2 regions of the Abiotrophia sp. genome follow, and region 2 is predicted to be linked to the other one. Evidence: predicted binding sites of a transcription regulator. Region 2 holds the regulator's gene; the other holds the start of a gene.
The links. Region 2 encodes NrdR, which represses ribonucleotide reductase genes. Its sites were predicted from a motif close to ACACNATATATNGTGT; they were not measured.

Region 1 (16,499 bases), on a different contig from region 2:
GTCGAAAGGGAGTTTTTATGAACAAAGTTAAGAAATTGCTTTATCCAGTCCTAGTCATTTTAGGATTAGTAGTGATTGGGACTAGTATCTGGCTAGCCAACCAATTGAATCAAGAACCTGCTTCAGTGGCAGTGTCTACTAGCTCATCTGAGGAATCGAGCTCACAAGTTGCCAAGGCTGATTCTTCCTCTAGTGAGGCGGCAAGTTCCACGTCGTCTAGTAGCCAGGCCGTACGTGGGGTCAACAAGCCTGAACGTAAGGGGACGCCTGCTCCTGAAACTAAGTTGGTAGATGAGCTTGGAAATACCATTGACTTATCATCAAAATTTGGTAAACCAACTATCATCAATATTTGGGCTTCTTGGTGTCCACCTTGTCGGGAGGAAATGCCTTATTTCTTAGAAGCCTACCGCAAATACGGGGATAAAGTTAATTTTGTTATGATTAATGCGACTGGTAGCCGTCCAGATGAGACAGCAGAGAAGGCGCAAGCTTATTTGAAAGAAGCTGGCTTGACTGACCTACCAATCTATTATGACGATCAACGTCAGAACCAAATTGCTTTCAACGCAGTCAGCCTGCCAACAACCTATATTCTCAACGCTAAAGGAGAAATTCTTAAACGCGGCCAGGGTTCTGTGCCTCGGGAAGAACTCTTCAAAGTACTAGAGCAAATGGTGGCTGAGCAGTAGTTTAAGTGACTAAAAGTAAGAACAGTGCCTAGGGCGCTGTTCTTTTATTCAAGTAATTAGAGAGGATGTGATGGGATGAGTTTTGATGGTTTTTTGACTCATGCCTTGGTTAAGGAGCTAGGTAGCCACTTAATAGGGGGGAAGGTTGCCAAAATTTATCAGCCTTTTGAGCAAGAACTGCAACTTGTTATTCGATCTCAACGCCAAAATTTACGTCTTCTGGTTTCTATCCACCCTCAATACTATCGCCTACATTTGACGGACGAGCGTCCCTCTAACCCGGAACACGCGCCAATGTTCTGCATGCTCTTGCGTAAACATCTGGAGCAAGCCGTGCTACTAGATATTCAACAAGTCGAGAATGATCGGATTGTTGAGCTGCATTTTACGGGACGAGACGAGTTGGGGGATAGCCAGGTTTATCGCTTGATTATTGAACTAATGGGGCGGCATTCTAATGTGATTCTGGTTAATGGCCAAGGTCGCATCATTGACTGTCTTAAACATGTACCTATGGCTTTTAATTCCTATCGCTTGTTGCAGCCCGGTGCTGACTATCGCCGGCCACCTCAAGATGAGAAACAAGTCAACTTGTTTAAGCTCAGCCAGGTGGATAGAGCAGAACTAGCAGAACGATTAGCTAGCGCGACTAGCCCGGGTCAGGTTCAAGCCCACATTCAGGGCCTAGGCCGACTAGCCAGTCAATCCTTCTTAGCCCAAGTCCAATCAGGGAAAAAATGGGAGGCAGTTCTAGCTGATTTCTGTCAGGCAGTAGAAGCAGGGGGCGCCTATTTCTTAGAAGCTGAGAAACCTGATTTTTATATGACGCCTTTAGTAGGCGTGACTGGCCAGTGGGTGCCCCATCAGACATTGTCAGGCTTGATTGCCTTCTATTATGCGGAACGCGTTCGATTAGATCGAATTAAGCAAATGACGGGGGACTTGAACCAACGTTTGCAACATTTGATTGAACGTAACCAGCTTAAGCTAGCTAATTTGGATCAAGATCAAGCTGTGGCATCTCAATCAGAAAGCTATCGCATCAAAGGTGAATTGCTTTCTGCCTACGCCTACCAAATCCAAAAGGGGCAGAGTCAAGTCTCTTTACCAAATTATTATGACAATGACCAAATGATAGAAATCGACTTGGACCCGCGTAAGACGGCAATTGAAAATAGCCAGGCTTATTTTAAACGCTATACCAAGTACCGCGATGCTCTCAAGCATATCGAGCTCCAAAGGCAGCTTGCACAAGAAGAAATTGCTTATTTGGAGTCTGTCCAGGTACAACTTAGTCGAGCTGATCTCCAGGATGTGGCGCAAATTCGCCTAGAACTAGCGGAGCAAGGCTACTTGAGTGCCAAGCAACAAAATCTCAAGAAACGCCGTCAGGACAAGGGCTTGGGTCCACGGCTCTATCAAGCAAGTGATGGGACACGAATCTTAGTAGGGCGTAATAATCTCCAGAATGATCAGCTCAGCCTTAAACAGGCCAATAAGAACTTCTGGTGGCTACATGCTAAGAATATTCCTGGCTCACATGTCATTATTGAATCTGAACACCCTTCAGATTCTAGCTTGACAGAAGCAGCCATGCTAGCAGCCTATTATTCCAAGTTTCAACAGTCAGCCAATGTCCCAGTTGACTATTTACAGGTTAAGTTTCTAAGAAAACCAAATGGGGCCAAACCAGGCTATGTTATCTACGAAGGGCAGAAAACGCTAAGTGTCACGCCAAGTCCGGAGCTTATCGAAGCCATGGAAGTCAAAAAATAAAAATTTTCCACATTAGTCTTGACACTGCTTGCAAACAAGGTTAAACTAGGATTATAAAATAATGAAAGGTTGAGGCAAATGTTTCAAAGTCAAACACAAGCAACAAAATACTGGCAATTCTGGCATAGATAGGTTGTAGACTTGGAACATTTCCAATGGATACAGCCCAGTTTAACATACTGCTGTATCTATGTAGCCTAACACCTCTGTTTACTGCATAGACACTGAGTCAAGACTATGCGTAGATGATCCAGAGGTTTTGAGATAGGACTTCTAATCCGACGCATAGCTGGCGTCGGATTTTTTGTTGCTAACTAATTCTTATCAGAAAAAAGGAGATTTATTATGAAAAAAGTAGTTAAATTTGTCGCACTATTCTTTGCTTTAATTCTTATTGCAGGCCAAGGCCTAGTGGCGCATGCAGCACCTGCCAAATTAAAAGTTGCCATCGTTCAACTTGTGACTCATCCATCCTTGGATGAAATTACCAGTGGGATTAAGGAATCCCTTGCTAGCCACGGCTACAAGGAAGGGGATAACTTAGAAATTGACTTCCAAAATGCGGAAGGCGATATGAACCTACTTCATAACATTTCGGAAGAGGTAGTGGCTAAGGAACCAGATTTGATCTTTGCCATCACCACTCCAGTGGCACAGTCTTTACAACAAGCCACCACAAAAATCCCAATCGTTCTTGCAGGTATCACGGATCCTGTCAGCGCCAAATTAGTGTCGGCTTTAGATAAGACAGATGGTAATATTACTGGGGTCAGTGATTTTGCACCTTTAGAAGACCTCTTCAAGCAATTCAAATCCCTTGATTTAGATGTTAAAACTATTGGGATGCTCTACACCACTAGCGAAGACAATGCTAAGGCTGAAGTAGAAAAAGCCAAAGCTATTGCTGAAAAATTAGGCTACAAGGTGGAAGTCAAGACCATTGACTCAACTAATGATATGGCTTTAGTTGCTGAGGAATTGGCAAGCAAGAGCCAGGCCATCTTCATTCCAACGGATAACACCATTGCGAGTTCGATTAGCACACTGCTAGATGTTACCGACAAGGCCAAGATTCCAGTCTTGCCAACTTATGAGAAGGCAGTCAAAGAAGGGGCCCTCTTATCAGTAGCCATCAGCCAAACTAATATCGGTAAGCAATCTGCAGATTTAGGTCTCAAAATTATTGATGGCACCAAAATTTCTGATTTACCAATCGAATTTGCCAAAGAAACAGTCAAAGTCTATAACGGTCAAACTGCTGAGAAGTTAGGTATTCAATTACCAAGTGATTTAACCTCTCAATTCAAGGACTTAAGTAAGGAGTAATTTCTATATGGGAATTTATTATAGTGCCATCGCTCAGGGGCTACTTTATAGCCTAATGGGGATTGGGCTCTACATTACCTTTCGTATTCTCAACTTTGCCGATTTGACCAGTGAAGCTTCCTTCGCGGTTGGGGCGGCAGTCGCAGTCAAGACCTTAACCCTAGGCTTACATCCTGTCTTATCCCTGTTCACAGCTTTTGTGGCAGGGATGCTGACCGGTTTAGTTACTGGGCTATTGATGACCTATTTCGAAATCCCATCTCTTTTAGCGGGGATCATTACCTTAACTGCCTTTTACTCTATTAATCTGCGAATTATGGAACGGGCTAACTTGAGTTTGCGCCAGGTTAAGACTCTCTACGATCTATTAACTGGCCTAATGGCAGATTCTACTAGTCGCATTTTCCTCGTGGGATCCATCCTAACCCTGATTGTCATTCTTTTGCTGGGTTATTTCTTTAAGACTGATTTAGGTCAATCCATGGTTGCGTCAGGGGACAATGAAGTTATGGCGCACAGTCTAGGGATTTCGGTTAAGTTAATGAAATGCTTAGCCCTCATGACTTCCAACGGAATTATTGCTGTAAGTGGGGCGCTGATTGCCCAACAGAATGGTTATGCTGATGTGGATATGGGGACTGGGACGGTGATCATCGCGCTATCTTCCATTATTATTGGGGAGATGCTCTTCAAACAGCTGACCCTATCTATGAGGCTATGTGCCATTGTCGTGGGTTCCGTCCTTTATCGCTTACTCTTGGTGGCCGTGCTCAAGCTAGGCTTTTTACCATCTGACTTCCGCTTGATATCTGCCTTAGTTTTAGCCATTTTCTTGGCTTTGCCAGCTATGCGTAAGAAAATTCAAGCTAAAAATTAAGATAGGAGGATAAGATAATGACCATACAACTGGATGTACAATCTATTAGCAAGACCTTCTATCGTATGCAGGATAGTCCCTTACAGGTACTAAGCGATATTTCTTTTCAAGTCCAAAAGGGCGAAATACTGGGCATTATTGGGACCAATGGAGCAGGAAAATCTACCTTGCTCAACTGCTTGACTGGCCATACGCCTGTGACCTCAGGTAGTATTCTACTGAATGGACAAGTTATTAGTAACCAAGCTGAAAGCAAAAATGCGGCCCTCATTAGCCGTATTTTCCAGGATCCGCGCATGGGGACCGCCCCACGTATGACGGTCTTCGAGAATCTTATGTTGGCCTCTAGGCGGGGCCAAAAACCTGGCTTTAAGCAATCACTTACTAAGGATAACTATGAGGCCATGAGAAATTTATTGAGTCAATTCCATTTGGAATTGGAAGATCGCTTAAATGTGCCGATTGAAGCCCTGTCTGGTGGCCAACGCCAAGCTATCGCTTTAATCATGGCAACACTTAAAAGACCAGAACTCTTACTCTTAGATGAGCATACGGCTGCTTTGGATCCGCGTACCTCCCGTCAAGTGATGCAAATGACCTCTGACCTGATTAAGAAGGAAGGGCTGACGGCGCTCATGATTACTCACCAATTGCCTGATGCCATTCAATATTGCGACCGTATTTTGCTGATGCATAAGGGGCAGATTCAGCATATTTATGACCAGGACCAAGTCAAGACTTTAACGGCGCCTGTCCTTTATCGACATCTGGAAGACTTGATTGAGGCTGAAGCCCAAGCGAGTCTCTAAGGAAAGGGAATTTCTTATGACACTTTTAAAAGGTCGCCATGTAGTGCTCTTAGGGTGTTCTAATGGTAAAGCCAAGACCCTGCAAGCCCAAGACAATCTGGATGCCTTAGTCAAGCTTTTGTCCCATCAATATGGTGCCAAGGTTACGATTAAGCCTAGTATTTGGCTAGATCAGGAAACGGGTGGTCACTGTCCAGCCGAGCTTAGGGCAGACTATTTGGCTAAGGCCTTAGCTGATTCTGAGGTCGACTGGATAATGGATTTAACAGGTGGGGACTTAGCCAACCAAACCTTAGCATCATTACCGACAGAATTTTTCAAGCACTTGAAGCGAGACAAGCCTGTTTATTATATGGGGTATAGTGACAATAGTGTGATGCTTAATGCCTGTTTGGCTCATGACATGATTATACCGGTGAATTTCTTTCCCCTAGCCTTGGTCTTAGATCCTACTTCGCGTGCTAACTTTGAGGCTTTCTTGCAAAATAAGCCTGGAGATAATTTGAAAGCCTTTGGCGGAAATATTCGTTGTTTTCTCAAACTAGCTGGTACCAGCTTCTGGCCACAAGATATAGCAGGGCGACGCTTATACCTGGAAGCTAGTTCAGGTTCCTTAGAACGAATCCAGTCTCTAATGGTACAGCTTAGTCAGCTAGTAAACTTGGATGATTTAGGCGAAATTTGTCTGGGACAATTCAATGAATTAGACGATAAGGGACAGCGACCAATTTTAGTGGACTATCTTAGTAGTATGACTGAGACAGCCATCACCGAAAATTTCTATTTGGGGCATCGTTTTCCACTAAAACCTTTCGATTACCATGGAATTAAGAATGAATTTACGGCTATTAACTAAAAATGATACTTGACTTCCCTCAAAATCACTGAACTTTTACTTGACTTAAAATAGGGAATGTTCGTGAGGTGACACTATATATAGTAGGTAAAATTTATTAAATCAAAAATTTTTACTAGATATAGATTGCCTTTTTCTCCTAATCGAGTTATGATAGTAAAGTAAATTCGAAGGGGGGATCCTACTTATGAACAAAATTACGGTATATTCCAAACCAAACTGCATGCAATGCGACTTTACTAAGCGATTCTTAGATCAACACAATCTAGAATATACAGCTGTAGACGTTATGCAAGACAGCGAGGCCCTAGCTCGTGTCCAAGAGCTTGGCTTCCAATCCTTGCCTGTTGTAGTTGCTGACGGGGTTGAACCATTCTTTGGTTTCCGTCCTGATATGCTAGAAAAATTAGCTTAAGCTAATAAAAAGACCCGCTAATCTCCCAAGTAGGAGTTGGCGGGTCTTTTATAATTCATTATTTGAGGAGCTGTTTGGCGTAATGAGATGGGCTCATACCGTATTCTTGGGTGAAAACACGTGAAAAATACTGAAGCGAACCGTAGCCCAAGGTTTCAGCAATCTCTGACAGGGTCAATTTTGATTCCTTAATTAAGAGCTTGCTACGTTTGAGTCGAAGCTGGTTAATATAGTTTTTAGGCGTCATATTGGCATATTTTTTAAATAGTAACTGTAGGGTAGAGCGAGATAAATTGAAGTGATTGACCAAATCATTAACTTGGTTTTCGGCTTCCACATGGTGGTGAAGATAATCCACGATGGATTGGAATAGCTCATTCTCGTAATTCTCGCGCATGGAAGTGCTAGGCTCATCATAGAAAGCCTGGTCGCTCTTAAGCATCTGAATAATGACAGACTTAAAGAGCGTAATCATTTCATCAGCATAGAATGGTGCGCCAGGGTGATTGGACAGTTCGACCATTTTTTCGATTACTTGGGTATAGTGATTACTGAGGTGGACAATTTTATGCTTGAGCTCGGGACTAATGCCACTAGCCTGAAACATAATGGAGAGATAGGTGGATACGCCGTCGCGTTTAACCATTTGACTATGACGCTGCTTAGGATAGTAGAGCATGCAATCATGGCGTTTAGCAGTGTGTTTGACACCGTCTACTTCGTGGACTAACTCACCTTGATCGACAATGGTCATCTCAAAGTAGTCGTGTTGGTCATTACTGAAGCGATAGGGCGCAGTCTTCACTTGGTAGAAGAAACCGTAGACTTTCTCAATTCTAATTTCTTCAACAAAATCACGTACCTTAAGTGCTTGTTTAGCAGGAACTAATTCTGGTTGGTGATTAAAACGTGGTTCTAAAATAATACTACATTCATCTGTAATAGAGAGAATATTAAAACAAATGTTGGCATGTAGTTCAATAGAGCCTTGAAGAACAAACTCCTGATAGGTATCTACTAGATAAGGATTATGGGTCATAATAATGAGGGCAATCCCGCTTTTAGCAGTAATAGTCACAGTATCAGGAAACTTAAGAAAACTATCTGACTTCTGGCGATTAATAGTCAAGGACTTCTTATGGTGCTTCTGACTATCCATGTCAAAATTAGTGAGGGAATCAAAATAGTCAGCATGAGCAAAGGCAGATGTTTTAATATACATAGGTTCACCCCTTTGTTTTTTCGGGCATTTACTCTTTTAGTATACCTCAATTTTGGCTATTAATCACTAAAAATGTCCTAAAAATTAAAAAGGATAAATTAAAAATGTCTAAGATTCCATCAATAGAGTTGTATCTAGCCTTAAATAGCATTATACTATTGATTGTAGAAAGTAATTAGTCATGAGAGGAAGGAAATCTCAATGCCAACAATCGAAATGGCCAGAGTTGATAATCGACTCATTCATGGCCAGATTTCAGTTCGATGGTGCAGTAAACTCGAAATCAATACAATCATTGTCGTCAACGATGCGGTTGCACAAAACAAGATACAACAAGGCTTGCTAGATATGGCTGTTCCAGATGAATATCATACACGCTACTACACCTTACAACAAGCCATTGACAAGCTGCCTAATCTGTCTTCAGATAAAAAAATGTTACTCATTTTTGAAAATATCCAAGACCTACGTAGCGTGGTAGCTGCAGGGGTTAAAATCCCATATATCAATATTGGTAACTTGGATATGTCGCCTGGTAAACGTCATATTGCAGCCTCAACTTCCTTAAGCCAAGAGGAAATGGATTGGCTGGATAGTCAAGCTCAAGCAGGGACTAAGGTTGAAGTGAGACGAATTCCGTCCGAAGAAGCAACCTATGTATTTTAAGCTTTAGAACAAGTCCAGGCCCTTGGTTTGGGCTTGTTTTTCAATCTTTGTAAATGTTAGGAAGTGCCCTATGATACGCCCAGCCCAGGCCAGTGATGTGCCTGCTCTCTATGATTTGATGGTCATTATCTGGCAAGATATGGAGTTTGAACCATTTGTGGCTTTAGATTCTCAGACTTTTAAAGAGGCTATGATTCAACATCTCTTAGATACTAAGCAAAAATATAATTACCAAAATTGCTGGGTTTATCAATCTAGACATACGGGCCAGATTCAGGGGCTAGTCTTAGGGTACCCGGGCCATTTAGAGCCTAGATATGATCGCCTCATAGAACAGCATTTTGGTGATCACACAGAGTTAGGAGATTTCTCCTTGACTCGCGAAAGTCGTGACGATGAATGGTACATTGATATGCTAGTCGTAGCTCCTCAAGCTCGGGGATTAGGTATTGCGACCGCCTTGGTTAAGCACCTTGAATCTGTTCACTCGGAGGGGACAGTTTTAGGCCTTAATTGTGACTTAGTCAATCCCAGAGCCAAGGCCCTTTACCATCGCTTGGGATTTGAAGTCAGAGACCGAGTCACTTTCTCAGGCCATGACTACCACCATATGCAAAAAACTGTAAAGCCCTAGGAGGATATATGAACTTTAAAGACTATACAAGCAAAGACTGGATTCGCTTAGTAATTGGACTCTTGATTCTAGTCCTAATCTGGTATTTCCGTCCTGGTGGCCTAGATAGCCCTAAGGACAAGAATCACAGCCCTGAGTCTAGCCAAGGAGCGCAAAATTCTGGCTCTACTAGTGAGAAGATTGATATCAAGGCTTTTACTGGGACCAACTATCAAGTCCTGCCAAAAGGCCAGAAAATTCCGGTTAACTTTGTCCGCATTGTAGATGGGGATACAGTTGTCCTCTCCTTAAACGGACATGAATTTCGGACCCGTTATCTGATGATTGATACGCCAGAATCGGTTAAGGAAGGTCTCAAGCCACAGCCATACGGTAAAGATGCTGCCCATCGCAACCAAGAATTACTGACCAATGCTAAGCAGGTTACCCTTGAGTTCGACAAGGGACCCTATGCCGATGATTATGACCGGGCGCTTGCCTATGTCTATGCCGATGACAAGTTAGTATCCCTAGAATTAGTCAAGGAAGGTTTGGCCTCGGTTTCCTATGTCAATCCTCCTAACAACAGTCAAGAAAAGACCCTGAGACAGGCTCAAAAGCAAGCAAAGAATGCCAAGAAGGGTATCTGGTCTATCCCCAACTACGTCAATGATAAGGGGAAATTTACTATCCAAGAATAAGAAAGGAATCGCCTATGCAGCTAAGAAATAAGCAAGCCAAGCAAGTATTCAAAATCAAGTTGAAGCGCAAACTTCTTTTAGTTATGAGTCTATTGACTTTATGGACGCCTCTGTCATTGGTTCAGGCTCAAATGACCATTGATAAAAATGAGTCAGCCATGCAGTCCGTAGGCCAAAGCAGTGAGTCGAGCCAAGAGGGGTCAACAGTCCGCGTGCGTGCTATTGGCGATATTCTCTTGCATGACTTTGTCTATGAACGGGCGCGAACTGCCAATGGCTATAATTTTGATAGCATGTTAGCGCCAGTCAAGTCCTATTTAGAAAATGCTGACATTACCGTTGCTAATATGGAAACTATTGTGGCAGGGGAGTCTGTTGGTTTAGGGACCTATCCCTTCTTCAATGCACCGTCACAGATTGTTGACAGCCTTAAAAATGTTGGGGTAGATATCGTCAACAATGTGTCCAACCATACCATGGATATGGGGGCACAAGGGGTATTAGCTTCCATTAAAGCCCTCAAACAACGAGACATGATGTATGTGGGTTCTTATGAGAGCTGGGAGGACTATAATACACCTCGCATCATTGAACGAAACGGCATTAAGGTTGGTTTTTTGGCTTATGCCTATGGCCTCAATGGTTTGGAACGCCCTCAGAATCAGCAGTATCTAGCAACACTGATCGACAAGCAGCTCATACCACTTGAAATCAAGGACTTGAATAGCAAGGTCGATGTTTCCATTGTTATTATTCAAAATGGTGAAGAGTATGAGACCATGCCGACGGCAGACCAAATAGCTACTCATCAATTGGCTCGTGATGCTGGTGCCAACTTCGTTTTAGGTGGTCATCCACACGTTTTAGAGCCTTTTATCTACTATAATGAATATCAAGCGGGACTCTTCTCACATGGTAACTTCCTGACTGGTCAATACGAGACAGCAACCAAGGTAGGGGGGATCACAGAATTTACTTATCGTAAGCTAAATGATGGTAAGGTGGTTCTAGATAGCATGCGTTTTATGCCAACTTATAATATTGGTCTACCAGAGTCTAGTGAATACCTGGTTGTGCCTCTTGCTGACTGGCAGAAATACAATATTTCCAATGGACAAGCCCTTATGGACGAAATCCGTCAACGTATGACGCGCTTTACTAACAAGGTTCAAGTCGTTGACTACCTGGATTAATCATACATATTTTATATAAAAGAAAAGCCTGATGGAATGGGCTTTTCTTTTTTTATGTCGATTTTTCGGATATATTTAGCCTATTTTGGGTATTTATATAAGAAGGAGGGGAGTAGTATGAAAGTAAAATTTAAGGGCATCTTGACAACTGGCTCCATACTAGTTGTCATGGTGGCTAGTCAGGTGGGGGCACAATCAGCCTATGTTTTATCTCAGTCTGTTAATAAGATACCAGTTGAGGCCTCAACTTGTGTCAGCCTTATTCGACAAATGACCCAAGCAGATGCAAACGACACTAGCAGTTCCCAGGACTTAGCAAGTCAGATGCGGGATCAAGAAGCTAGCTTAGCCAGCCTAGAAGATCAAGCCAAGCAAGTACAAGCTGAGCTAGCTAGCTTAGACGATAAAATCAAAACCCTACACGACCAGTTAGATCAAGTCTTAGATAGTGCCTATCAAGATTTAGTAAAAGAAAATCCTGAATTAGCTCAAGCTAGTGAAGACCAGCAGGCAGCCACTTTAGCCAATCAACCTCAAGTGGCCAGTTTGCAAGATGCTTTATCGAGTGCGCAAGCTGAAAAACAAGAAAATCAGACCAAGTTAGACCAAATCAAGTCAGATATAGCCAATTTGGATTATGAGCATGACCATAAAGAAGACCAATTAGAGCAATCCAAATCCAATAAGACGGCACTTAATGCCTGCTTGCTTTATCCTTACTCTAGTCACTATCTTAGTGCCGAGAGCCTAGCGCTCAATCCTGCTAGTGAGACCTTGGCTGACTATTTGGTACAGGTCAATCAAGTGCTCAAGCAGATTGTTCCCTTAGCCTATCAAAAGCTTAAGTACCAAGAGATTGAGACACTATTTTCACCTGAAACTAGCAATCTTGATGAGGTTAACAAGCTATTGGAGGGCAAACAGGACTTGCGACTTTCACCAGAAGGGGAGACCTATTATCAGTATGCGCAGGAACTATCGTTATTTGACGTAGAAATTTTGGCTAATCTAGCCCTGCGTCACTACTACCAATCAGGTGATAAGGCGACTTTGCAAGCAAAGTTCGATCAAGTCTACCAACTCAAAATCGGCCAATATCGTTATCTGACATCCATTAACAAAGAGGTTTTTCAAGCCCTTAAACAAGGTTTAGCCGACTATCTTAACGCCCACCACTATGGTGCTGAAGCCCAAGGAAAATTGCAAGCCTTAGTGGAGCGTTATCAATTACATTTAGTGAATTATAATGAGACGAGTCAAAAGTGGCAGCTAGTTGAAGATGAGGAGGAAAGCTTCCTGACGATACCGGATTTAATGTCAGAAGATCCTGAGACTAACAGTTCAAATAGTGAGTTGGGTAATAGCAACCAGGCTAATTCTACTAGAGATTGGACACCGTCCGACCATGATAGGCAGACAAGAGACCCTAGCAGTCAAGGGCATCAAGAAACTTCAAGCTCAAGTCAAAAGCAGTCAGAGTCTAGCTCGGAATCGTCAGCGGATAATAATCCCGAGACACTAAAGCGACTTAAGGAGCGACTCAATAAACGGCAGGCTAAGAATTCCAATCATCAGAGCAAATCCAAGCATCAAACCCCGTCTGGCCAATCTAAAAAGCAAGCTAAAGCAAAAGCCAATTCAAATCAAGCCAATGAGAGTAGTCAAGACAAGGGCAAGGGCAAGGGCAGTGTCAAGTTGCCTGATACAGGCGAGCAAGCCTTTTACATGACATTAGCCTTGGCACTTTGTGGCTTAGCAGCTGTCATTGTAGCTATCTATCTCTACCGGCGTTATCGCGAACGCAAGAAACTCAAAGACATTCATTTTGACTAAGCAAAGCATTTTGTGATGGGCAGGAAAAATCGTATAATAAAAGGGTAAAATGCAAAGGAGTGATTAATTCATGAATGAAGTAGCAAACTACCTAGAACAAGTCAAAGTATTCCAAGCTGTCAGCCCTGAAGAAGCCAAGGCAATGATGGACGCCAAAGATGGTGGCATCCTCTTTATTGGCCGTGAAAGCTGCCCATACTGCCGTCGTTTTGTGGCTAAACTTAGCCCATTGGCACAAGAAGCTGGCTTAAAAGTGGCTTATCTGCACTCGCAAAATCCAGAAACTTTGAGCCAAGTGCAACAATTACGCGATCAATGGCAAGTTCCAACTGTGCCAGGTTTCCTCTTTTCAGACAAAGAAGGGGTTCATGTTAAGTGTGACAGCTCCCTAAGTCCAGAAGAGATTCTAGCCTTTGTTAAGCGCTAGTTACTAAAATATTCTTGCTTCCTCTTAGCTGATTCTGCTATACTGAGACTAAGCAAAAAGGAGGAAGAAGATGTCTAAATTACCAAATTGCCCGCAATGTGATTCTGAATATACCTACGAAGATGGCCAGCTCTTTGTCTGCCCAATGTGTGCCCATGAATGGACCCAGGAAGACGAAGTTGCTCGTGCTGAAGCCGGGATTATTCGCGATGCCAATGGCAATCAACTTGAGAATGGTGACAGTGTCACGGTTATTAAGGATCTTAAGTTGAATGCGACGACAACGATTAAACAAGGGACCAAGGCTAAAAACATCCGTTTAATTGATGAGCCAGTTGATGGTCACGACATTGCATGTAAGATTGATGGCATTGGTAGCCTTTATCTCAAATCAATTTACGTCAAGAAATAACCAGCGTCTTAGGACCCGTTCTTACGTCAAGAACGGGTTTTTTGCCGATTAAATCAGCCCTTGGACTGATAAGGACGGACTGATCTTAGGTTACAATAGAAAGTGTTTAAGAAATCATGAAGGGGAGGGGAGACCATGCAGCAGACCATGCGACACTCATTGAAGCAATTGTTCTTGCTTTTATTTCGTCATTTGTTGAGTTTTGTGACGATTGCAGCCCTCCTCCAAATAGCCATTACCTATGTGGGAGGCTATCTTCTCAAACTGATTTTTCGCTTAGCTCTCGTTCTGGGCAACCAGACCCATTTAGATATTAATAATTTTTCTTATCTATTGAGACAACCCGACAGTCTACTAGCTTTTCTCTTGTTTGCCCTCTGTTTTGCGGCGCTTTTCTTTATCGAGTTATCGGTCTTGATTTATGTCATTTATGCTCGCCAGCTCAAAAAGGAAATATCCTATGGAGCTGTGATTCGCCAAGCCCTGGGTCGCTTAAGGCATTTGTTTGGCCTTAGTTTTCTCTATTTTCTTAGCTATGTTTTGCTTACCATTCCCATATCTGGTCTGGTCATGCAGTCTTCACTGACCAATGGCATCAGGGTGCCAGATTTCATTACAGGTGAGTTTCTTAAAACCTGGCAGGGGACAGTTCTTGTGACGCTCCTAGCTATTATTCTCTTCTATCTCAACTTGCGCTTGATTTATGCCATGCCACTTATGATGATTAAGGATCAGAGTTTTCTTCTTTCGCTCAGAGAAAGTTGGCAAATGACCCGATACAAGAAGTGGAAATTGCTTTTAATCTTCGCTATTTTCGGTTTTATCCTTGGCTTAATTAGTATGGGGCTGATTAGCTTATTCATTGAAGGGGCCATGTTCTTAGATCCATCCGGTAATAGTTTTATAGTCCAAGCGCTGCTCTTGTCAATTCTCAAGTTAATTGCCTTCACTGTGATTATCCTGTCCAAAGTCGGGACCTTAATCATTTTAGTGGATCAGGTAGTGGCGCCTGAAGTGACCAATTCGCTGCTCTTAATTGAGCCCAGTCATCGTCGCCACCGTCGCCGTATCTTCCTATTAGTCTTTAGTCTCATATTCTTTAAAATAGGGGAGAATGCCTTTTTACTAGCGGGTCAAACCAATCAGACTCATCAAGCTATTATTGGTCATCGGGGTTATGTGGAAAAGGGTGTAGAAAATACCATCCAAGCACTTGAAGCAGCCGCTGAAAATGGCGCCACCATGGTAGAATTAGATGTTCAAATGACTAAAGATCAAGGTCTAGTCGTTATGCACGACAGTAATTTACAGCGTTTGGCGGGCATCAATAGAGAAGTTTCGGATATGACTTATGATGAATTAGTGGGGCTGACGCTCAGTCAGGGAGACTATCAAAGTCAGCTGCCATCCTTTGAGGAATTTGTTAAGCGAGCTCAGGAGCTAGATATTGATCTTCTAATTGAGCTTAAGCCACATGGCAAGGAGCCAGATAATTATGCTCAACTGATCGTTGATAAACTCCAAGAATTAGGTATTACTAACCGCTATCCAGTCATGTCTCTCAATCATCAAGTCATTGATGACATAGAAGCCCTCAATTCGGAAATTAAGACAGGCTACGTTATACCGCTTCAATTTGGTGCTTTTGCCAAAAATGAGGTTGATTTCTATGTCCTAGAGGCTTTTTCCTACACTAGTGAACTAGCCAAACAAGCCCATCAGGAGGGAAAAGAACTTTACGTCTGGACCATAAATGATGAAGATGAAATCCAAAGCTTTCTCTATCAGCCTGTGGATGGCATTATTACCGACAAATTGGAAACACTCAAGGAGATCCAATACGGTATCTCAGACAATCAAACTTACTTCGAACGTGTATGGCAACTTATTGCGCCACAGTTCTGAAAGGATTAGATTATGACATTTCTCTTTTTACTACTACTTGTCTTGGTCAGCTCGCCATTCTTTTGGGTTTACTGGCATGATAAGCGAACCTTATGGTTGGGATTTTGGTTCTTGGTTTCGGGCTCATTAGCTGGTATTATTGGAATTTACTTGACCTTCGTACTAGAATGGCAATTCTTTGCTGTCATCTTAGTCGTCTTGGGAGCCCTCTTCATTTTGACTTTGATGTTGGCGCCTTTGATCAGCCTAATAGCGCTTTTTTATTCAGGCTTTACCTTGATTCGACGGGAAGGCTTCAATCTGGTCAATTCACTAGCGCTCATGCTAGGATTTGGCATGATTGGCTATATGGTTATCTGGCCTGTTCTAGCAAGTCGTTTGTCACTCAACTGGCCAATCTTTAACGTCATCTATGGGCTCATGGGAAGCACTATTTTCTATTTTGCCGTCTTGGTCGGCATCTTTTTCGTGACCAACATTCTCAACTTTATCCATTTTGTGCGGCCTCGCTATTCTTATATCGTAGTGCTAGGGGCAGGCTTGAATGGGACAGGAGTGACGCCCTTGCTTGCCAGTCGAATTGACAAGGCCATCAAACTCTGGCGCCGTCGCCCACAAGAAGTGACCCTGATTATGTCGGGTGGCCAGGGGCCAGATGAAGTCATCTCAGAAGGGGAGGCGATGAAAGCTTACGCCCTGCGACAAGGCGTGCCCCAATCAGCTATTCTGGTAGACAATCAGTCTCGTAATACCCATGAAAATCTTCAATTCTCCTA
Region 2 (16,499 bases):
AGCCCGATGGATCAGACTCGGCGCCCATGTCATCTAGCATTAAGACATCCACCTGCTTGACCTTATCCAAGTTGGCTTGGGTGCTATTGTCCCGAATAGAAGCCCGCATATCAGAAGCAAAGGTTGGGAAGTGTAAGAAAGTCACCGTCGCCCCCTCTTCTTCCACCAAATGATTGGCTAAAGCCCCCAATAAATAGGTCTTGCCTACCCCGTAAGGGCCCGTAATGTAGAGACCCTGCGCTGATTTAGGGTCTTGGTGATAGGTCTGCATAAATTGCGTCACCGCATTAATTAAGGCCTGGCGTTCTGGCGAATCAATAATGTAATCAGCCAAATGAGCCTGGCGGACATCATCTGCCATCATGCGGTTATCCAAATTAGCGGCTTGGCGACGGGCCTTGAGGCTAGCTAAGTAATCGGTGGTTGGCTTGTAGCGGACATCAATAAAATTATGGTTAATGAATAATTCTGGCTGGTAGCCTGGGTTAGTCCCTGCCTGTCCTGCTTCAATCGCCCGACGTTCTAGGCGAAACTCATTGAGTTTTGAAAGGGAATTTTGAATCATTTCCCCACTTAATTCTGCTTGATGTTCTCGGAGGAAGGCTTGAATGGCTTCATCCTGGCGGACCAAGGCCACTGCCTGCTCATAAATTTCTTGCAGATGGGGCTGGTTCATAATCTGACGCATGACGTCTTGGATTGTCTCCATAAGATTCCTCCTCTAGTGGTCTAGCTCCTGGGCTGACCCTTTCTTAAATGGATTGACGAAGGTCTGGGTGGCTTGACTAGCAGCTGGGCTAGCCTCAGGCTTGGCTTGGCTTGATGCCTGACCTGAATCCTGGCCTTCTTGACGTTGCTTGGCTAACCATGAAGGCACCACTTCTTGGCGCTGATGGGGCCCGGCTCCCTTGTGAGTCCGACCATAAGGTCGTCCTGACTCCTGGCTATCCTTCTTGGCTTGGGCCTGGCGCTTGTCTTCGATATAGCGGAAGACTTGGTGGACTTCTTTAATCCCCTTTTGCTGCCACTCATCCAGTAATTTTTCAAAATTAGACTTGTAAAGGTGGTCGCGCCCTTCCATGACCAAGAGGTAATAGACTGCTAGGTTAACAATGGCAGGCGATAGTTTGACCTTTTCCAAGGCAGCTTCTAGGTTGTAGCCCTCTTGGTCACTCCGGATGCCACCCTTGGCCTGTTTGACTTGCTTGAGAAAGGCCAGCGGTGGCAAAATCTCCGCCGTAGCAATAATTTGTGCCTGATTCTTGCTATAGTGGCCTTGTTCCCGCAAGGTTTGGGCCCGGGCTTGAATCTGGTCTTTGAGCTGGCCCGCCTGGCTAGAAGCCGATTCCTTGCTGCTTAGGCTAGCCTTATAGCGCTTAGCCAAACTCGGTAATTGATCCATGGCAATTTGTTCCGTCTGGTCTTGGTAGGCCAATTTAATGACTGTCGCCACTTGCTCCTCGTCAAAGCCATAGACTTGATGGAGACTGGCCATTTGCTGGCGCAGTTCCCGCGTGAAGAGTCGGCTATTGACTTGGGCCGCTTCTAGTATATCCAGAACCTGACCATAACGGAAACTATCCTGACTCTCTTGGTCCAAGCTGGCTTCTGCTGGATTAGGGGCGGTCTGCTGACGGTAGGAGCCAGATAAAGCATCCTGGTTCTGAGCATCTTTGATAGCTTGGTCTGATGGATAGTCGAAGACCTGACTGAAGGACTGGGTCACTTCCACATATTCGCTAGCATCCATCTCTTCCCATTCAAAGCGGCGCATCAAGCGATAGAAGGCTTGATCCCCAATCTTATTCATCAGCAGAGCCGCATAAAGGGGGTGCTGCAAGAAGCTCCCCACCTCAAGTGGCGCTATGACTTCATAGGACACTAATTGAGTCTGGGCATTGCCCTGGACCTTCTTAGGTTGATAGGACTTGAGTAAGCCCAAGGCCTCCAAGTATCCGCGGGCTTGATTTAAGTCGGCCGGCGAAACTTGCAGTTGATCAATCAGACTAGCATGCATGACCGCTGGGCTCCAGGCCCCGTCCGCTCCCGCGTAATCCGTTAAAGACAGATAGAAGGCTAGCCCCACCGTGCCGATGACAGGCTGATAGCATTGGCGCAGGGTCACCTGCTGTAGCTGGGACAAGGGCGCTTGCTGCCGAACCCGAAAGGGCTGTAAGGGACTTAACATGGTGGGACCTCCTTTCTAAATTTGACTTGAGTCAAGTCATTATTTCTTATCGTTTTTCTCACTTAAACGATCTTGTAGGGCTTGGAGTTCTTTTAAGAAACTCTCACGCGAGTGAAATTGGCGATAGACACTGGCAAAGCGAATATAGGCCACTTCATCTAATTCCATCAAGAGCGGAATCACAAATTCTCCAATTTGTTCTGATTCAATTTCCTGGTCAGTGATTTCGCGAATCTTGTTTTCTACTTGTTGGGCCAATGCCTGCATTTGTTCCATGGTAATGGGCCGTTTTTCAGCTGAACGCACAATGCCGCGCAGTAGCTTCTCTTGGCTGAATTCTTCTCGGGTACCGTCACGCTTAATGACTAGCAAAGGAATCTGTTCAATACGTTCATAGGTAGAGAAACGATGTTTGCAGTTGAGGCATTCCCGCCGCCGCCGGATTGCCGCCCCACCATCAGCAGGCCGGGAGTCATTAACTTTGGAGTTTTGGTGATGGCATTTTGGACATTCCATAGGGTTCCCTCCTTATCTTCTGGCGCCAGAGGGCGCTTTTCCTTTCTATTATAACGAATTCTTGTCAGAGGAACAAGCTAGAGACGGCTTAAAGCCTGATCTACCTGGGCAAAGGTCGCCGCTAAGGTTCCCTGATTATCAATGACTAGATCTGCCCGCTGACGCTTGGCTTCAATAGATGCTTGGCTAGCAATGGCTGCCTCCGCTTGGTCCTGGCTCCAGCCATTACGGGCCATTAGCCGTTCAACTTGCAAGTCATGGGGCAGATAAACCACCCAGACCTGATCCATTTTTTGGTCATAGCCTGTCTCATAGAGTAAGGGAATATCGAAAAAGGCAAGCTGTGCTCCCGCCTGGGCCAGACGCTGACTCTCCGCCTCCAAGGCCTCATAAATGAGTGGATGCAAAAGCTGATCCACCTCCTGGCGCAACCGGGCATCTCCGAAGAGACGCTGACCAAAGACTTGGCGGTTAAGGGCACCTGACTCATCCAGAATTCCCCTACCAAATCGCGCCACCAAACGCTCCAGGCCCTCTTGGCCAGGTTCCACTAGCTGACGGGCAATTACATCCGCATCAATCAATGGATAGGTAAGTTCCTTTAAATAGTTAGATACAGTGGATTTACCCGTGGCAATCCCCCCTGTTAAACCAATTCTAAGCATGGCCTTTCCCTCCTAGCGGATGCTTGAGGCGAGAGGATTGACAATGCGGACAGAAATGGGTCCCTCGCCCACCTAATTGAACCTTATGGATCAGGCGACCACAACGTTCACAGGGCTCATCTACTCGGCCATAGACAGCCAAGGACTCCTGATAGGTTCCCGCGGCTCCCAAGGAATTGCGATAGGTCCGAATGGTAGAACCACCCGCCTGCACAGCCGCCGCCAAAATCTCAATAATAGTGGCATGCAGGCGTTTGACCTCATGGACAGTAAGGTCGCAGGCCGGTCTTTGCGGATGAATCCGCGCCTTAAAGCAGACTTCATCTACATAAATATTGCCTAAACCAGCCACCAAGGTCTGGTCCAGCAAGAGGGGCTTAAGCGCCCGTTTAGAAGACGCTAACTGAGCTCGAAAATGGGATAAGTCAAAGGTTTCCTGGGTGGGCTCAGGTCCTAACTTCTTGCTGGCAAAATAGCTTTCTAATTGGTCCTTAGCCATATAAGAGAAACGTCCAAACTTGCGGACATCTTCATAATGGAAGTGGCTACCGTCCTTAAAAGTCATGATTAGATGCACATGCTTGGGCTTGGTCTTAGGCTCCTGACCTGGTGGGTAGACATGGCACTTACCTTCCATTCGCAAATGAAAAACTAGCACCTGAGAACCAAAATCCAGCCATAAGTACTTGCCCCGCCGCCCCACCGCTTGGATGGTCTGGCCACACAAGTAGTCTTGCCACTGAGCCAATGTCTCTTGGGGCTTTAAGTCAATTAGCTTAGGCCAGAAAACTTGAACCTCCGCAATGGTCTTGCCCTCAATCAGACTAGTCAGGCCACGCCGTACCGTTTCTACTTCGGGTAATTCTGGCATAAGTCACTTCCTTTCTAGGTCGGGCTCGCTAAGGAGCCTGAACCTTATTTTAATTGATACCAGTTGTTGCCACTGGCTGCTTCTACCTTGAGTGGTACTGATAGGCTAACAGCGCCCTCCATAACTTCCGGCACCAAGTCTTCTAAAATGGTGATTTCTTCTTGAGGTGCTTCTAAAATCAACTCATCGTGCACCTGTAAGAGCAGACGAGCCTGGAGGCCGCGTTGACGAATGGCCTGATCTAAGGCCACCATGGCTACCTTAATAATATCGGCAGCCGTCCCTTGAATTGGCGTATTCATAGCCGTCCGCTCTGCAAAGGAACGCAAGTTAAAGTTGCTGGAATAGATATCCGGTAAGGCACGTCGCCGACCCCACAAGGTGCTGACATAGCCGTCTTTCTTGGCTTGAGCCACAACTTGCTGCATAAAGGTTGAGATGCCTGGATATTCGGCCAAGTAGCGGTCGATAAAGGCCTTGGCTTCCTTACGCGGCATGTCCAAGTTCTGGGACAGGCCGTAGTCACTAATACCATAGACAATCCCAAAGTTAACCGCCTTGGCTTGGCGTCGCATGTCACTGTCCACCACCGCATCATCCGAAAGGCCAAAGACCCGTCGTGCGGTCGCCGCATGGATGTCTTGCCCCTCCAAGAAGGCCTGTTTCATATGAGGATCACCTGAAATATGTGCCAGCACCCGCAACTCGATTTGCGAATAGTCGGCACCAAAGAGTTGCCAGCCTGGTTCAGACGGCACAAAGGCCTGACGAATCTTGCGACCTTCTTCCATCCGAATGGGGATATTCTGCAAGTTAGGATCCGCACTGGATAAGCGACCGGTCTGGGTCAGGGTTTGGACGAAGCGGGTGTGAATCTTGCCATCGGCTTGAATAAACTTAGGTAAACCAGCCAAATAGGTTCCCTGAAGCTTAGCTAGCTGGCGATAGGTCAGTAGAGCTGCCACAATGGGATGGGCATCCTTGAGTTTTTCTAGGACATCGGCTGCCGTCGAGTAGCCAGTCTTGGTCTTCTTAATGACCGGCAAGCCTAGGCGTTCGAAGAGGATTTCACCCAATTGTTTAGGCGAATTAGGATTGAAGGCTTGTCCTGCTAATGCTTGAATTTCGGCCTCTAATTCTTCTAAACGTGCTAAGAGCAAGTCATTCATCTGATCCAGTGTGGCCACATCGACCGCTACCCCTCTTTTCTCCATGTCCGTCAAGACTTGAGCTAGGGGGAATTCCATGTCTTGGTAGAGCTGAGTCATGCCCAGATCATCTAGCTGTTGGGTCAAGGGGGCTACGGCCTGGTCCAAAAGTGAAACCTTGTCGGCCAAGTGTTGGGCCAAACGCTCATTTTCTGGCAGAGCTTGTTTAACACCCTTGCCATAGACTACTTCATCCAGCTGGACTTGGATGCCCAAGTCTAGATAGGTGGCCAGGCTAGTCAGATCCTTAATCTTCTCGACATCAACCAAATAAGCCGCCAAGCCCACATCGAAGGTCACACCCGCCAGTGTCAGTCCTTGATGGTCCAACAAGATGCTGTCTCGCTTGAGGTCTGCGCTGATTTTAGGAAGAGACCCATCTTCTAGCCATTTTCTGAAGGCTGAGCTAGCAAAGGCAACTTGGCCACTTGTGGCATAAGCCTGGTCGCCTTGGGTCCATGCTACCGCCAGGACTGGCGCAAAATGATAATTCTCGCTGAGCGTCTCCAGATAGAAGGCACCAGCTGCCTTGACATGGTCATCTTCAATTGACTCCAACCAGGTCACGGGATAGCGAGTGGTCTCTTGACTAGCGACGACTTCCGCCCCTTGATGCAGTTGGGCTAGGAAGCTACGGAAATCCATTTGGACATAAAATTCACTTAACTGAGCTAGGTCACGCTGTCCTAGTTGGCAATCGTCGAGGGTGATTTCTAGTGGCGCATCCTGGACAATGCGAGCTAGTGACTTGCTGAGGCGGGCATTGGCTTCGTCCCGAATAATGTTTTCCTTCATCTTGGAAGGCTTGAGTTGATCCAAACCTTGATAGAGGCCTTCGACCGTTCCAAATTGATGGAGCAACTTGAGGGCGGTCTTCTCCCCTACCCGTTCAATGCCCGGATAATTATCCGAGCTATCGCCCATTAGACCCTTGAGGTCGATAATCTGTTGGGGCGTCAGCTGGTACTTATCCCAAATGCTGGCAGGCGTGTAAGGCTCTAGCTCACTTACGCCTTTTTTGGTGATATAGACTGTCACCTGGTCGCTGGCTAATTGGGTCAAGTCCTTATCCCCCGACACAATCATGACCTGGTCGTCTGGGTCTGCCGCCTTAGCTAAGGTACCTAAAATATCGTCCGCTTCGTAGTGGAGTAATTCGTAGTACTTAATGCCATAGGCATCCAAGAGCACCCGGAAATAGGGTAGCTGTTCGCGGAACTCGCCCGGTGTTTTTTGGCGTCCTGCCTTATATTCTGGGTATTGTTCCGTCCGGAAGGTATGACCTGATTTGTCGAAAGCCACCAAGACATGGGTAGGCTTAAATTGGTCTAAAACCCCATCCAGCATGCGGTTAAAGCTAAACAAGGCATTGGTATGTAAACCTGCCTTATTCTTAAATCGTTCAATATCCAAAATGGAGAAGAAGGCCCGATAGGCCAAACTACTTCCATCAATCAGTAAAATTTTGCGCTGGGTCATGGGGCGCCTCCTTAAGTGTTAATGATAAGCTCCTAGACTCTAATAGCCAGAAGCAAAGTAAATCAGCCAATCCAGCAGCATCCCTTAGGACAAGCCGCTAAGAATGGCTGATCGTGATGACTTGTATTAAGTGTTAGGTCTTAGCCGCCAAATCAGTCTTAGAGGACATTTGGATGTAGGCGGGCATATTCTTTTTCAAAGCGTTGGGCAATCTTATCTACGTCACCTGCGCCCATAAATACAATGACATCGTCCTTGTATTGCATAAGCGGAGACAGGTGCTCGCTAGAAATAATCTCCACCTCTTGGTCAATTAAGGCCGCCAAGTCTTGGATGGTGACTTCCCCACTTTGCTCACGGGCAGAGTTGAAGATGTCGCAGAGATAGACTTGGTCTGCTAGGTTAAGTGCTTCAGCAAATTCATTGAGCAGGGCCACTGTCCGGCTAAAGGTATGAGGTTGGAAGACCGCGATACAGCGTTTGTCTGGATAGCGTTGCTTGGTTGCATCAATGGTCGCCTTGATTTCGCTTGGGTGGTGGGCATAATCGTCAATGATGGTTAAATCCCCCACTGTCTTAACGCTGAAACGACGTTTGACACCAGTGAAGGTCGCTAGGTTTTGGGCAATGGCATCTGCCGGAAAACCTTCCAAGGTCAAGACCGTAATGACCGCCAAGGCGTTCAAGATATTGTGCTTACCATAGGTCGGCACATGGAAACGTCCTAAGAACTTGCCTTCAAAGGTCACATCGAAGGAAGACCCATCTTGAGCCCGTTCAACATTGGTTGCATAGACAGTTGAATTGCTGTCAAAGCCATAGTAGTAGACAGGGACTGGCGCTTTTAATTGGCGTAGATAAGCATCCTCCCCACAGGCAATTACAGCTTTCGTGGTTTGGCCCGCAAAACTAGTGAAGGCTGAGAAGACATCATCAATAGAAGTGAAATAATCAGGATGGTCAAAATCCACGTTGGTAATAATAGCATAATCTGGTGCATAGGACAGGAAGTGGCGGCGATACTCGCAGGCTTCTAGACCAAAGTACTTGGCAGATTCCTGACCATAACCGGTCCCGTCCCCAATCAAGTAAGATAGAGGGGCTAAGTGCTTGAGGGTATGCGCCAAAAGACCTGTGGTTGAGGTCTTACCATGGCAGCCCGAAACAGCAATGCTAGTATAACCCTTAATCAATTTACCTAAGAAATGGTGGTAGCGGTAGATTGGCAAGCCCAATTCGCGCGCCCGTACCAATTCTTCATGGTCATCGCCGAAGGCATTGCCTGCAATAATGGTCAGGCCAGGTTGAATATTGTCAGCCGAGAATTCCATCATAGGCACACCCGCAGCTTCTAAGCCTTGTTGGGTGAAGAAGTACTTCCCTACGTCACTCCCCTGTACCTTATAGCCTTCTCCTACCAGGATAAGCGCGAGAGCACTCATGCCTGAACCTTTGATTCCCACAAAATGATAGGTTGTTGCTTTGTCCATAATCAACCTACACACGTCCTTTCACTCAATTAATTTCTAGTCTTCAAATAATAAATAACTGTCCTTGTCTTTACGCATACGGGCCAAAATCTCACGAGAGACCCCGACTTCCGTCACAGCTTGCGATTGCGGTGGCTGATAAGGTTTAGGTAGTTCCTTAGGTTGGAAACGTTCTGCCCTTGCCTGTCTTGCCACTTCCTGGCTATCTCGCCCATTCTCTAAAATAGACTGGAACTTAGCCTGGGCATCCGAGACTTGACGTTGGCTGCTGGCCTCATGATGCTCCCGCTCTCTTTGGGCGCTAGCTTGCCAAGCTTGGCGTGATTGCTGAGAAGTCGGCGCTTCTAAAAATTCATCCAGAACCTGGCGGTCTTGCTGTCGACGGCTAGCTTGGCCTGGCTTGGGCCAGTCATTTTGAGGTCGCCGCTCGGCTGGTGCTACGTGGGCACGATCCAAACGGTCAGAATGGGTTTGTGGCAATCTTAGCTCCTCACCCGGTCGATAGCTAGGCGCGGGACTTTCCTCTTCGATTGGCTCTGACATCATGCGTTCCCGCACCAAATCGGAATTGAAGCGCTGGTTTGGATTGCTGTTGCGGCGCTCACGGTAGGCTACCCGATAGTCAGCCTCTTCCAATGGCTCCTCTGTCGTAGCTGGCGGTGGTGTCTGACTGGCATCAATCATCTTTTGCGGTTGATCCCGCCAAGGTTGCTCGTGATGATAGACAGGACGATGGCCCCGGCTGGTCTCTTGCTTTTCTTCTAGCGCAGACTTGAATTTGTAAGGGGCGCCCTTGCTTGAAGGCGATTGGGATTCCCGGTTAAAACGTCGGTTGTCGTAATTTACATTCCGCTTCTGGTAAGCGGGTCCTTGGTAGTCCTTCATAAGCCACCGTCCTTTCATCTTCTGGTCTTGCTTGATGCTGCTAGTTTGATCACCTAAATGGCTAACTAGCCTTGATAGTGGGCGATGACTTGCTCAAGTGGTGTACCGACTGCTAAGTCATCTTTCAATACCCAGATACCTGGTTTATTTTCAATGGCATCCAAACCTAGTTCGCGTGTAGAACAAATCATACCATTGCTGTCAACGCCACGTAATTGGCCTGGCCAAATGATTAAGCCATCTGGCATAACGGCACCTGGTTGAGCCACTAAGACCTTTTGGCCGGCTTCAATATTGGCTGCCCCACAGACGATTTGTAGGACAGTGTCAGCCGCTACACGTGTTTGCGTAATATGTAAGTGGTCACTATCTGGGTGGTCAACACATTCTTCCACATAACCAACGACCAAGCGTGGTGAAGCATCAAAGCTAACCGCTTGATCGAAGCCCGCCGCTTGAATACGGGCATTGACTTGAGCCACTTGCTCGGCAGTCAAGGTCACAGGACCCTCTCCAGTTAAGTTCAAGTCAGCCACTCCGAAGAGGTTATAGCCCACAATGGCTTGAGATTGATGATGGCGCAGGGCGGTTACCTGACCTTTGCTATCTGGGTCAATCTCGTGTGAAGAAACGGGACCACTAGTGAGAAGGAGCACGTCACCGACGCCTCCAGGATTATAGAATGCTAACCACATATGATTTCTTGTCTTCCTTTCGTCTACTTGTCTGAAATTTCTAGTTTGTTTAGTCTGTCCTTAGACATTGGCGCGAATGGTCGCTAAGCTTGTCTTGTCGAAAGTCTCTAGGACTTTGATGACCATTTCCTTGGCTGCCTCATAATCATCCATACGGAAAAGGGTTTGGTGACCGTGAATGTAACGGGCGCAGACTCCAATAACAGCTGAAGGCACCCCATCATTGCTGACATGAGCGGCACCCGCGTCGGTTCCACCTTTGGAGAAGAAGTATTGGTATGGAATCTTGTGGGTTTCTGCTGTATCCAGCAAGAACTCACGCATACCGCGGTGGGTGATGTGGCCTGGGTCTTGCACCCGTAAGAGGAAGCCACCCCCTAACTGTCCAAACTTATCCTTGTTGCCATCCGTATCATCGGCTGGCGAACAGTCTACGGCAATAAAGGCATCTGGTTGGTAGCGATGAACGGCCCCTTTTGCTCCACGCAAACCGACTTCTTCCTGAGCGTTAGCCCCCGCAATAATGGTGGCCGCTAGCTTCTTATCCTTGACTGCCCGCATGGCTTCTAACATCACGGCGCAGCCATAGCGGTTATCCCAAGCCTTGCCGATTAGGGCTTGCTTGTTGGCTGTCCAGACAGTTTCTGTCTTAGGTACAATGGAATCGCCAGGACGCACACCATATTCCAAGGCTTCTTCGCGGGAAATAAAGCCCGCATCAAATAGGATATCTTCAGGCGCCACTGACTTAGCCGCCCCATCCTTGCCCCGTAATAAGTGAGGAGCCACAGATGATGAAATGCAGACATAATCTCCCTTGCGAGTTTGAAGGGTGTAGCGTTGAGCTGAGATGCTATAAGGGTTCCAGCCCCCAATAGGTGTCACCGTTAAGAGACCATTCGAGGTAATCTGACGGACCATAAAGCCCACTTCATCCATATGAGCTGCCAGCATGAGACGTGGTGCTTCTGGTTCCTTGGCATACTTAATCCCATAGAGGTTACCAATCCCAGATACTTCGATCTTATCAACTAGGGGTGTCAACTCTTCCTGCAAGAAGCGACGAACCTGCCCTTCATTGCCCGAAATCCCTTGTAATTCGGTCAGATGTTTGATTAAGTCAAAGCCTTGTAATGTCATGCCTGTCGCGGTCGCACCGCTACCTCCTTCGCCATTATAAATAGGTAGATTTTACTCTTTTTATTATCTCACGAGCGCTTAGTAAAATCAATGAATTGTACTCGAATTTGTGTTACACTAAGAGTACGGAGCACAAGCCTGTGCGCCCCCACCTACCGCTCCTCGATAGAGCGCGCACCATACCTATGAAAGAAGGATAAATACTATGTCATCTACTCCACGTAAAGGCCTCGTCGGTGGCCTCCTGCTCTTAACCGGCGCCATTGTCGGCGTGGCTGGGACCCTCTTTTACTTGGAATCCCAACCTAAACGCCCGAGCCGGGTCCTAGCCGAAGTTAAGGCTGAATTTGCTAAACAAGGACCGATTGAAGGTTCTTGGATTCACTATGTTCCGGTTGAATACCCTGAATTAGAAAGCCAACCTCAAGTTTATATTGGGGGCATTAGTCGCTATGAAGGGGAACAACTGGTTCACTACCAATTCGTCTGCGATATTTACACCGGTCAAATTCTAGACCTCTTCCCCGTAGAAGGCTAAGGAGAATCGAGAAGTCAAAGAGTCGCTCTGGTGGCTCTTTTTTTGCATGCTGAAAGACAAAAATCCGACCACTTGAGTGGTCGGATTGATTTGTGTACTTATTCTGCCTTCTCAACGCGTTCCAAGACGGTCACAGACAGGCCTGGCATTTCGTAGTGACCATTAAGGTCGAAGACTTGGCCTTCTTCCAATGGTGCCGTATAGTCGACAATTACCTTGCGGTAGAGGCCATGTGGCAGATAGGTGATCGGCATGCGCCAATCATTAGCATTAATCATAACGAAATATGCTGAATTCTCATCCTCTAATTGGTAGGCAATGACACCGTCATGTAACTGGTAAACAGCCAGAGAGTTGAGAATTTCATCATAAGAGTTTTGGCGGAAAAGTGGTGAGCTCTTACGTAACTTGATTAAGCCGCGGACATAATCCACCGTGTCTTGATGATCCGCTACTCGGTTCCAGTCAAATTGGTTGATTTCATCCGGTGCATTGTAGGTATTCTCTATCAGTCTCTTGGTTCTTAAGAATTCTTGACCAGCATGAATGAAGGGAATCCCTTGCGCCAAGAGGACCAAACTGGTCGCCATTAAGGCTCGATGAACACGAACTTCTTCAGAATCATGCGGATGAGTGTAACACAACTTGTCATAAAGGGTTAAGTCATCGTGGGCCTCAACATAGTGGACGACTTGGTCCGGACTAGCATAGGCCGAGTTAGGAATCCCTACTAAGAGGTTCTGAGCCACTAACTTTTCTAAATCAGGACGTCCATTGACATAGCCGCCTTCTTGCTTGTTGAAGTTACCACCTTTGAGGGCATTACGAATGGAATCGTTGAAATGAGCCACTCCTGGCATACGGTAGGCATTGTGTTGGGCAGCCTTATCTTCATAAGGCAACATAGTCCCTAGGTTCCAACCCTCGCCTAAAACGATAATGGAAGGATCAATTTCATTCAGGGCTTGACGTACGGCCAACATGGTTTCAACGTCATGAATCCCCATTAAGTCGAAGCGGAAGCCATCTAATTTGAATTCTCGTGTCCAGTAAAGGATGGAATCCAAGATATAGCGGCGCATCATATAGCGTTCAGAAGCAGTATCGTTACCGACCCCAGTCCCATTAGACAAGTTACCTGCCTGGTCATAACGGAAGTAATAACCTGGCACAATCTTCTGGAAGGCTTGCAAGTCAAACTGATAAACGTGGTTATAGACCACGTCCATAATGACGCGCAGACCATTGTCGTGAAGGGTCTTAATAGTTTGCTTGAGCTCTAAAATCCGGCTAAGCGGATCATAAGGATCCGTCGCGTAGGAGCCTTCTGGCACATTGTAGTTCTTAGGATCATAGCCCCAGTTGTAGGCTGATGGCTTGGCTTCTGTCTCATCTACTGTCGCATAATCATAAATTGGTAATAATTGCAAATGGGTAAAGCCCAGCGACTTAAGATAGTCTAAACCAGTTACTTGGCCTTTAGAGGTATGAGTGCCTGCTTCGGCAAGACCTAAGAACTTACCTTTGGCTGAAATGCCAGAATCTTCCGCTACTGAGAAGTCGCGGACATTAAGTTCGTAGATAATAGCATCGGTCGCCTTGCCAAAAGACGGCATACGGTCAAAGCCCTCCACTTGAGTGGCTGCTGGGTTGACCACCACACTGCGGTCACCATTGACTACCGCCGCAATGGCATAAGGATCCTGGCTGCGCTTAAGGCCTAATGAACCATGGTCTAATAAATAAGTATAGGCTGTTAGATGCAAGTCCCCTAAAATTTCAGTGACCCAAGTACCGCGTTCACCACGTTGCATAACATGGACGCTAGCCAAGTCACTATCCGGTTGGTTGGATTCATAAAGTTCAACGGTCACGCTCTTAGCCGTTGGTGCCCAAACGATAAAACGAGTTGATTGAGGTGTATAAAAGGCACCTAAAGGTCCGTCATAGGCAAATTCTTGATCAAAATCAACCGTTCTGACTGCTTTGGTAGCCAATCCCACCGCCTGATTTGGATTTAAATCTGTCACAGTATTTCTCTCTCTTTCTATGTATACGTATTCTCACGCCTAGTGTACCGTAAACGGTGCTCAGAAACAAGTCTTTAGCCTTACATTTTAGCTTAAATACAGTGAGAAAACAACTAATCTTATAGGATTCTCATCTTATAACCCAAAGTCTCATCTAGCTGTCTATTTTATACATGCAGTATGATTGAAATGCTGGTCTTGAAGCGCTACAATACAAAAGTAAAAAAACAAGGAGAGGAAGCAAATTATGGAAAATCTCTTATGGTTATTTCCCGTCATTTTTATGCTACATGAGATGGAAGAAATCATTGGCTTTGGTCCATGGCTGGACAAAAATCAAGCGATTTTAGACAAGTACCCTAGAATTGCTGTTGCTTATGATCACTTTTCCCCTTCAGGCTTTGCTCTGGCAGTCTTAGAGGAGTATCTAGTGGTGATTATCATCACCGGCGCTAGCCTGTATTTTGCTAACTATCTGGTCTGGCTAGGGGCCTTCATAGCCTTCAGCCTGCATCTCCTCATCCACCTGATCCAAAGCATCCTGATCAGAAAATATATTCCTGCCCTAGCTAGCAGCCTAGTGCTGCTTCCACCCAGCATCTTGATTATCAAGCAAGTAATCGATCAAACGAACTATAGCCTCCTAAGCCTCCTAATCTGGACCTTGCTAGGGCTAATTTTCATGGTGGTGAACCTGGCTTTGGCCCATCAATTGATGCGGTTAGTGACGAAAAGCCTTAAATCTCAGAAATCCTAGTCCCTCTATTTAAAACCAAGTAAAAAGCTCGCACTTATCCCAAGTGCGAGCTTTTTTATAGTAAGAGTTGATAGAGCCCATAAGTATGGCTAGTTCCCTGTAAGTCAGCAGCATAGTGACGTGTCAGGGTATGCTGATGTATTAAGGCGCCAACGGCAGAAGCCCCTCTGGCTTGAGCTTGCTTAAAAATTGAATAGCTCAATGCTGACCCCAAACCCAAATACTGCGGATCTACTCCTAGGTAGAGTATGATGTAGCGTTTGGCTCGATGCTTAGTCCAAAATAATTTGGCTAAAGTAAATAAATTTAACTTTTGATAAACCAAGACTCCATAGTCTGGCATGGTAATCAAAAAACCCACTAGCTTATCCTCCTGATAGGCCAACTTAACCATAGAAAAATCCAAAATATAACGATACTTCTCAAAAATAGCACTAAATTGTGCCCCTTGCAAGGAACGGTAAATAGGAAAATCTCGGTAAAGTCGATTCAAGAGTTCAAACACTTGTAAGGACACCTCAGTCCAATCCGACTTGTGGGGAGATCGAATGGTAATCCCCGCTGCTAAGGCAGCCTCATAACGCTTAGCTAGTTTTGCTTCCTGGGTAGTGGGACTTACCTTAGGATAGAAATTAGACAGATAGCTTTCGGTCAATTTGAATCCCGCTGCCTCCCAGAGTTTGGGGTAATAAGCCGGCTGATGGGGCTCGCCAGTAAAAGGTAAGTCCTCGTGGCCAGATAGCTGCATGCGATAGCCTAACCAAAAACTAGCCTGAACAGGACCAATGAGTTTTTCGGCCCCTAAGTTACGGGCCTGATTTGCTATGTAAGCTATAAACTGCTTGGCCGTGTCCACATCATCTAGGGACTCAAAATAGCCTAAGAAGCAAGTGCCATCGACTGGATAATAAGTCAGCAAACCCCGAATCTGAACTTGCTGATCTTGGTAACCGACAAAGGCTCTCACTTCTATTTCCGGGCTAAGTGGATGGGTCCCACTAATCAGACTTGCTTCCTCTTCAGGTGTCTGCATTAAGTGCCCCTTGCCGTAAAGTTTCTGCGGCAAGGCTAGAAAGTCGACTAGCTCCGGCGAATGAGGCTGCACAGCTTTAATAGTCAGCATGGTCCGCCTCCTCCAAAATGGTTACTTGGCCGCTTAAGCCATCCATCTCAATCCAATCCCCACTTTTCAGCAATTGCGTAGCACCCCGCACATTCACAACTGATGGAATGCCTAGCTCACGCGAAATAATGGCTGTATGAGACAGGAGGGATCCCTGCTCAGCGATGACCCCTTGGGCTTGAGTTAAGAGATAGACCCACCCTGGATCTGTCATTCTGGTTACCATAATCTTACCCTGAGCAGATTCAATGGCTTGAACATCGTCCACTACTAGCACTTGGCCCTTAACCCGACCAGGCGAGCAACCAATCCCTTGCAGGTGTTCTGCCCGACTCAACTGGCTACGTGACTGCCCTGAAAATCGCACATACTTCTCAAATACTTGACCCAAGAAGACATAGCGACTGAAGTTAGGTAAGGTCTTGTCACCCGCTAGCTTAGCACGTCTTTCTGCAATCAGGTCCGATACTGAGTGTGGCTGTCTGGCCAATTCAAAGATTTCTTCCTTGGTCAGATAGAAGATGTCTTCTTCTGTCTCTAAATAGCCTTGCTTGGCAAGTTGCGCCCCAATGGCTCGAAAAATCATCCGCATCATCCCATAAATCCGTGTCCGATTTAGTCTTGAGCTTTCTCGGTACTTCACGCCAGTCATCGCGCGACGGCGTAAAAAGCCCGTCCACCAACTCCTTGGTTGATTGCTTGCAGCATTTGAGGCTTTTAGGTCAGGGGCTTCTTGCTGGCACATTTGAACTAACAAGGATAAGAGGCCTTGTGGATGGGTACGGAAGGTCGGTGTTTCTAGTTTCAGTTCTTCGGGTGCTCGGTCACCAAATTCTTGGATAAAATCCCGAATCTTGGTTACTAAGGGATCTTGTCGACTTAAAAAGTCTGCTGCATCTTCATTTTCTATTGCC

Region 1: the regulator NrdR is predicted to act here: its motif matches at 6,408-6,423, upstream of nrdH (glutaredoxin-like protein NrdH).

The regions. Positions count from the first base shown of each region.
Region 1 is NZ_DBHIRJ010000006.1:40,074-56,572, reverse strand. Features, by position in the region: gene ACO53F_RS05940 (TlpA family protein disulfide reductase) at 18-692, shown strand; gene ACO53F_RS05935 (Rqc2 family fibronectin-binding protein) at 768-2,468, shown strand; gene ACO53F_RS05930 (ABC transporter substrate binding protein) at 2,814-3,794, shown strand; gene ACO53F_RS05925 (ABC transporter permease) at 3,802-4,671, shown strand; gene ACO53F_RS05920 (ABC transporter ATP-binding protein) at 4,689-5,480, shown strand; gene ACO53F_RS05915 (LD-carboxypeptidase) at 5,497-6,336, shown strand; gene nrdH (glutaredoxin-like protein NrdH) at 6,524-6,751, shown strand; gene ACO53F_RS05905 (helix-turn-helix transcriptional regulator) at 6,810-7,973, opposite strand; gene ACO53F_RS05900 (PTS sugar transporter subunit IIB) at 8,175-8,639, shown strand; gene ACO53F_RS05895 (GNAT family N-acetyltransferase) at 8,710-9,273, shown strand; gene ACO53F_RS05890 (thermonuclease family protein) at 9,282-9,953, shown strand; gene ACO53F_RS05885 (CapA family protein) at 9,968-11,146, shown strand; gene ACO53F_RS05880 (hypothetical protein) at 11,264-12,979, shown strand; gene ACO53F_RS05875 (DUF6568 family protein) at 13,050-13,406, shown strand; gene ACO53F_RS05870 (zinc ribbon domain-containing protein YjdM) at 13,477-13,818, shown strand; gene ACO53F_RS05865 (glycerophosphoryl diester phosphodiesterase membrane domain-containing protein) at 13,954-15,723, shown strand; gene ACO53F_RS05860 (YdcF family protein) at 15,736-16,499, shown strand, end outside.
Region 2 is NZ_DBHIRJ010000004.1:7,558-24,056, reverse strand. Features, by position in the region: gene dnaI (primosomal protein DnaI) at 1-709, opposite strand, end outside; gene ACO53F_RS03820 (DnaD domain protein) at 722-2,188, opposite strand; gene nrdR (transcriptional regulator NrdR) at 2,228-2,704, opposite strand; gene coaE (dephospho-CoA kinase) at 2,782-3,369, opposite strand; gene mutM (DNA-formamidopyrimidine glycosylase) at 3,362-4,240, opposite strand; gene polA (DNA polymerase I) at 4,285-6,927, opposite strand; gene murC (UDP-N-acetylmuramate--L-alanine ligase) at 7,086-8,417, opposite strand; gene ACO53F_RS03790 (hypothetical protein) at 8,454-9,302, opposite strand; gene ytpR (YtpR family tRNA-binding protein) at 9,368-9,997, opposite strand; gene pepA (glutamyl aminopeptidase) at 10,058-11,137, opposite strand; gene ACO53F_RS03775 (hypothetical protein) at 11,343-11,675, shown strand; gene pulA (type I pullulanase) at 11,774-13,705, opposite strand; gene ACO53F_RS03765 (HXXEE domain-containing protein) at 13,953-14,462, shown strand; gene ACO53F_RS03760 (hypothetical protein) at 14,518-15,585, opposite strand; gene ACO53F_RS03755 (phosphoenolpyruvate synthase) at 15,572-16,499, opposite strand, start outside.